DNA from 2 places in the Rothia sp. HMSC067H10 genome. Region 1 is predicted to be linked to the other one. Evidence: riboswitches for the same ligand, from Rfam matches in the RefSeq annotation. Region 1 holds a riboswitch; the other holds the start of a gene.
The links. A riboswitch is a leader RNA that binds a small molecule or an ion and turns the genes downstream of it on or off. The one in region 1 is predicted to bind thiamine pyrophosphate.

Region 1 (3,408 bases):
CCACACGCGTACTAGAGTGGGATCACTGCGAACCGTAAGCGAGCCAACAATATTCCAGTCTCCACCTTTGAGACGGTACCGACCCTGATAGGTGACAGTAACGTAAGCATGATAGTTGCCGGATTCTTTGAAAGCATAGCTGGTATCGGTGGGTTTAAAGTTACGTTTGCTCTTGTCCCAGACAGAGCCTTGCGCGGTTCCTGAATCCCGCGTTGTGTACACAGGGTCGCCGGCACCGTACTCATAGGTATAGGCAACGGGAACAGCTTCTATCGTGACTTCTTCATCGAGGATAGTAGTATCATGTGCTGCGGTTTTCACGCCGGTCACATAGAAGTTTGTGTTGATCCCGGTATTGACGTGGGGCTCATGCCCGTCGAAATGTAGTGCGGGTTTTGTAGTGGTAAGTTCGGCGAGTTGCTCCCGAACTTGGTGCTCTATCTTTTGGGTGCGAACTTGGGCGTTATCGGCAGTAGGTTCGTTTTCAGGTGTGTTTTGGTCTGCAGGATCGTTGGGAACGCACGCTATACCGCCGTTTCCTGACTGAACGACACCGTATTGTTTATAGTTGCCTGAATCGTCAATGGGTAGGGGAACACGGGCTACTTTACCGGGTTTCCCTTGGTAGAGACAGGGCGCATCTTTAGAAGCATTGCCATTGTAGACATCGAAGGTATTTCCTACACTACTCACGGTTGCGGGAGCGTTAGAGCCTGTATCGGCGATACCTTGCTTCGCGTCAGTATCTCGATATCCATTACTTTGTTGAGGTACCGTATGAGGTTCGTTAGGCTGTTGTGAATTGCTGGAAGACGAGGTTCCCTTAACCGTGAGTTTACCTCCGTGGATATTGCCTGAATAGTCGTTTGCAGCAGAAGAAGAGTATGACACTGTACAGAAGAAAATTACTGTTATAGCGCAAAAAACGCGTTTCTTATTTGAGCTCAACTTTTTCCATCCCAGCAAATGCCCAGTGACCAGTTGATTTGAAAACGATACCGAACTCGATAGTGTTCTTATTTTGTTCGGACAAGGGATAGGTATGGGTCTTATAGTCTTCGTTATCTAAGTAGACGACGTCGTTAGCGATAATATTTCCGATGATGAGGTAAACGTGATCGCTTGGCGATATCAGAGTGGACGGGTCAAAGGTGAGTTTTCTAGTACCACCAACTGCCCATCCTCCCTTTTGGTAGAGCCTATAGACATAGTTGGCAATCTCTTCCTCTTCTTTATAACCTTCAGACGTATAGTCAGCATATGGTTGTACGTCTCCAGTCTGTATAGCATAGTTCCGCAGGTCGTTCCAATACTGAATAAAGTGAAAAAGCGCCTCCGGTGTCTCAATCCCAATATCTTCGGGCTTTTTGGGCTTGGGGACGTTCTGCGCGGGTCCTTTTTCGTCTGCGGGACGGTACTCACCTTTGGGCGCTTCAGAGCCACCAGAATAACCCTTAGTGAAGGTCGGATGCGCCTGTGCCTCAGGTAAGGCAGATTCGGTACCATGTGGGCTAGAGCTACCGTCTGTGGTGTTGGATGTTTCGGCACGAGCAGGTGCTGTCTCATGTGCTTGCTCTCCGCAAGCGGTCAGGAACTCAGTAACGCAGATCCCCGATGCGAAGGCTATCAGGGCACGACGGTTGAGGACTTTTTGAGGCACACTGTTGTGCCTAAGGGCAGGAATGTTCATCAGTGAACTTTCGTGGTTGGGTGAATATACAGCAGGCCGCAGGGGAGCGCGACCCTTTTTCAACAGTACTGTTACATGTCAAGAATAAGAAATATTACTTTATAAGAGTTTGAAAATTACCAAAACTTAGAGATATGTGCACGGCAATGACACATAAAGTCCGTGAACCTATTGAGCCCAACAGTATATGCTACAGTGAAAACGCGATATGGGGTGCTCCATTTTGTAACGGATACACAGCACGGCGCTGTTGTCTGGAGCTGAGATATACCCATTGAACCTGCTCTAGTTAGAACTAGCGAAGGGATATCGAACTGTGGCAGAGCAGCCTTAACCTTCTTTCTGAAACACCCGATTCATCATTATCTAGATAGCGTGGTGCGTTTGCAGCGATACCACGCCCATTCCAAGGAGACTTATAGCTATGACGCTATTAAACACATCTACACCTCGCGTGCTTTCCATTGCCGGAACCGACCCTACAGGCGGTGCTGGAATCCAGGCCGATCTCAAGTCTATTGCCGCAAGCGGTGGTTACGGTATGTGCGCCACAACCGCGCTTGTCGCACAGAATACACAAGGGGTTCGCAGCATTTTTGCTCCACCTACCGAGTTTTTACAGGAACAGCTTGCGGCAGTTTTCGACGATGTGACTGTGGATGCCGTTAAAATTGGTATGCTCGGCGATGTTGAAACTATCACTACCGTCAAGACCTGGCTTGCAGAACATCCGGTACCAGTGGTGGTACTTGATCCGGTGATGGTTGCCTCCAGCGGCGATCGCCTGATTAGTCAAGACGCCGAGCAGGCACTGCGCGAATTGGTGGCGCAGGCAGATGTTATCACTCCGAATATTGCCGAACTCGCGGTGCTCTGTGAGAGCAACCCTGCCCAGACTTTGGAGGAAGCGCACAACCAGGCGGCTCAGCTTGCGGGGAGCACTGGCACGATCGTGATTGTTAAGGGCGGTCACCTGACGGGGGAGGACGCCGGAAATTCGGCTGTTTTCCCTAATGGAACTCATACACATGTAGCTGTCACCCGCATCCAGACAAAGAATACCCACGGCACCGGGTGCTCACTCTCATCAAGTCTTGCTACCCGCCTTGGATTTGCTCTTGTGAATGGCAATAATGAGCTGAGTGTACGAGTACTCACGAACGCGCTGGCATGGAGCACCCGGTGGCTCAACGAAGCTATTATCGCTGGTGAGGAACTGCACGTGGGCAGCGGGCAGGGTCATGGACCGGTTGATCATCAGGCACGTGCTCGCCGTTTGGAGCATGCAGCTGATACGAAGCCGTGGGAGCACTTATACGCTGATAAAAATCTTACGGGCGAGAGTCCCAAGAATTTGGTGAAACCCGCGCAGCGGAAATCCCCAGAGCCGAAGGTAACTCCGGCGGGTCCGTGGACCGCCGTCCTGTGGCAAGCTACCGGTGATATTTGGCGTGACATTCTCGATTTGCCCTTTATTCGCGGGCTGGGCGACGGCACGCTTGACGAGGATTTATTCGGCTTCTATTTAGACCAAGATGCGCAGTACCTTGCCCAGTATTCTCGCGCCTTAGCTACTCTTGCGGCACGTGCCACCTCACCGCAAGGTCAGGTGCATTGGGCTGCGGGTGCCCAGGCGGCAATTGTTGAGGAATCGCTTTTGCACGATGAATGGTTGGCGGCGCATCCCGCTATTCCTGCGGAGCAGGGTGGTATTCGGC
Region 2 (3,408 bases), on a different contig from region 1:
CGGCGCAGGGCGGCGAAGCGGCGTGGCCCGAGTTCGAGTTCTTCACGCACGCTGCCGCGCACGAATTGGTATTCGGGTTCTTGGAAAACGTAGCCGATGCGCCCAAGCAGCTGGGCGGGACTCCAGGAGGGAATATCCCAGCTGGCGGCTGTTTTCTCGCGGGTGAGGGAGCTTTCTGCCGTTGGGTTTTGGTCGAACTCGCGCAGTGCTTCGTGGGCGTGCAGGGTTCCGTTGGGGGCATAGAGAAGCCCAGCGAGAGTGAGTGCGAGGGTTGATTTTCCGGCGCCGTTGGGGCCGAGGATGCTCAGGTGCTCGCCTTCTCGAATGCTCAGGTTAATACCCCCACGTAGGGTAGGAATATCCAGGGGCACGGGTGCGGGTTCCGGCATGGTTTTGAGCTGTCGTCGGCGTGCCCTTAACTGTTTTTTGTTCGGAAATTCCCGCGTAATCGCAAGGTTTTCGGCGCTTAGGAGTATGCGCCCGCTCGGTGCCGCAGCGGCGGCGGGTTCGGGAACATACCCGGGCACCCACACACCGTTGGCGATGAGGGTTTCGCGGGCTTGGGCGAGCACGGTTTCGGGTGCGCCGTCGTGGGTGATGCTTCCATCGGCACCGAGCACGATAACGCGGTCCATATGCTGCGCCCACACGCCCACCCGGTGTTCGACGACGATCAGGGTGGCACCGGTTGCCGTGACCGCCTGCACCACGGCATCGCGCACCTGTTGAACGCCTTCGGGGTCGAGGTTCGCGGTGGGTTCGTCAAGCAGAATGGCGCGCGGGTGCATCGCCAGGATTCCGGCGAGCCCCAGGCGTTGTTTCTGCCCACCCGAAAGCGCATTCGTGGGATGCCCATGCGGCAGGTAGTCGAGCCCGACGACGGCGAGCGCATCATCAACGCGCGCCCAGATTTCTTCGCGTGCGACCGCAAGATTTTCGGGGCCGAAGGCTACGTCATCACCCACGCGGGCGAGCACGACCGATGATTCTGGGTCTTGCTGCATGAGCCCGATGAGTCCGCGTGCGTCTTCGGGGGCTACGCCGTCGATGCGCGCGCTGCCGCTTTGGCTTTGCCCGTCGTGATCGTGCAGCACCCCGGCGATAGCGTGCAGGAGCGTTGATTTTCCTGCGCCGGAGGGCCCCAGCAGCAGTACTTTCTGTCCGGGTTCGATGCGCAGGTTCACGTTCGAGAACGCTGGTTTTTCGCGCCCGGGGTGGTGCCAACCGAAGTTGTGAAGGTCGATTGCGGCACCGCGGGCGGGCGCATCGGGGGCGGTACTGTGGGGTTCGGTCATGGTTGCACCCTGGGTTGCGGATGGTTCAGGATGTTCCGTGTTTGAGGGTTTGAGCGTTGGGATAGGCTGTGACATACGCCTGCCTGCCTATTATCCGCGTGCGGTACGTGCCTGCACGCCGGAGGCAAGCGAGGCGAGTACCCCGGTTTTAGCGAGCGCTTTCGTGAGTCCCCAGGAGAGCACCCCGGCGAGCACAATCCCTGAGACGACCGCACATACCACGTAGATGACGGCTTTGAAGATTTCCATGTCTGGGTAGTAGATGATGATTTCGTTGACACCCATGAAAAGCCCGCTCAGTGCGCCCGCGAAGGCTGCTGTGCTGAGGTTCCAGACTCGGTACCCGAACACGGCGAAGGCGATTTCCGCACCAATTCCCTGGAAGAATCCGGCGATGAGGATTGATTGGCTCCAGGCGCCTCCGGTGAGGAATACGGAGATGACGGCGGCGACGATTTCGCAGTAGAGCGCGGCACCGGGCTTGCGGATAAGGTACCCGCCGAGCACACCGGCGAGCAGCCACATACCGGCGACGATGGGTCGGTATTCGGGAACCGCCGCGAAGAGCGTTTTAGTGGCGGGGTCTACGGCAATATCCCAGATCCAGAAGATTACCGCGCAGGCGGCGGCGATCACAGAGACGATAACAATTTCATTGACCCGCCAGCTGAGGCGAGATTTTTGAGACATATTTTCCTCCCATGATTGGAAGGGGAACATCCACACCCGTTGCGGGTGGGGTGTTGAGAAAAACATATTTCGACTCCCTACGCCGGTACTAACCGGATCAGGTTCGAGGGTCTGCGTTGCACTCTCAGCGCCCGTCTGCGGCGCTCCCCTGTCGTGTTGCTTCGAGAGTTCGAAGCTTATAAACGTTTACATTCTATGCCGTGTGAGTCGTTTTCTGTGAGTTCGTTGAGTTTTTGAATCGGTTTATGACAAGAACGTGCGGCAGGTCGGTAATATGATTCCTTGATTTGCCGCTGGTATACACCTTTCAGGCCCGCAATACTGTGCTTTTTCTCACATTCTAGAGTTTTTACCCTAATTTTTCGTGTATGCGCGCGTTAAAACAGGTCATATTCTCTGCATCTAAGTCGCAAAGCCGATAGGCTAGGGATAGTCACTTCTGATTTTTGAGGAGAATATATGAACCCCATAGCAAGGATTGCTATCACCGGTGCCAATATGGCCGCCGCCGCCTTGGCAAGCAAGGGTCTTGGTGCAGCGTGGAAGCGTGTGACCGGTAACGAACCTCCTACCACCGACCCCGAGTCCGAAGACACTCTGCGCCATGTTATTGTGTGGAGCGTCGTCACTTCCGTGGTAGGTGCCCTGGTAAGCGTCGGTATTACCCGCGCACAGCGCCGTTTCTTCTCATAATTTCACGGTGTATTTGGATGGATGCGCCGCCCCCGCAGCCTTCAGGCTGTAGCGGTGTGCGCATCTTTTCCAATGTGCTGAATAGTCTGCCTGCTCAGAAGAGAATAAGGCGCTTGGCACGCTGGGAGGCGATGCCTACGGCAGTGTCGCCGGGGGTAAGCTGCGAAACCAGCACTAGATTGAGGGCGCCTAGCTGCGTCTTACACGAAAGTGAACACATCCGTTATGACCTCACACGTTCCCGATCACAGTAACAGCCGCCGTTCGGTCACGTCCTGGGTGCTGTGGGATGTTGGTTCATCAAGTTTTGGCACTATCATGATGACCTTCATCTTCACGGTCTACCTCACGAGCTCCTATTTCGGGTCTACCGAAAGTGCTTCTGCGGCTCTCTCTTTAGGATTGACTGTCTCCGGGGTCTGCATTGCGTTTTTTGCTCCGGTCAGCGGCCAGCGCGCCGACAAATCCGGTACAGGTATCTTCTGGTTGGGTGTGAACACGCTCAGCATGGTGCTTCTTTCCGCCCTGTGTTTTTTCGTGGAACCTAACCCTGGGCACCTGTGGTTAGGCGTGATCCTGATTTCTGCGGCGAATATCTTCAGCGAATTTGCCGCCGTGAACTATAACGCCGTGCTGCCGCGAGTTTCAACCCCGAATAATATTGGTAAAATCTCTGGAATCGGCTGGTCTGCGGGTTATGTGGGCGGCCTAGTGGCTCTGCTTATCGTGT

Region 2: it holds a riboswitch for thiamine pyrophosphate, as region 1 does, so the genes downstream of both, HMPREF2756_RS02210 (ECF transporter S component) here and HMPREF2756_RS08325 (bifunctional hydroxymethylpyrimidine kinase/phosphomethylpyrimidine kinase) in region 1, are expected to answer to the same signal.

Annotation. Positions count from the first base shown of each region.
Region 1 is NZ_KV802317.1:289,794-293,201, forward strand. It holds gene HMPREF2756_RS08315 (hypothetical protein) at 1-891, opposite strand, end outside; gene HMPREF2756_RS08320 (DUF6318 family protein) at 935-1,660, opposite strand; TPP riboswitch at 1,890-2,014, shown strand; gene HMPREF2756_RS08325 (bifunctional hydroxymethylpyrimidine kinase/phosphomethylpyrimidine kinase) at 2,115-3,408, shown strand, end outside.
Region 2 is NZ_KV802284.1:6,609-10,016, forward strand. It holds gene HMPREF2756_RS02205 (ABC transporter ATP-binding protein) at 1-1,295, opposite strand, end outside; gene HMPREF2756_RS02210 (ECF transporter S component) at 1,386-1,985, opposite strand; TPP riboswitch at 2,043-2,145, opposite strand; gene HMPREF2756_RS02215 (DUF4235 domain-containing protein) at 2,445-2,678, shown strand; gene HMPREF2756_RS02220 (MFS transporter) at 2,904-3,408, shown strand, end outside.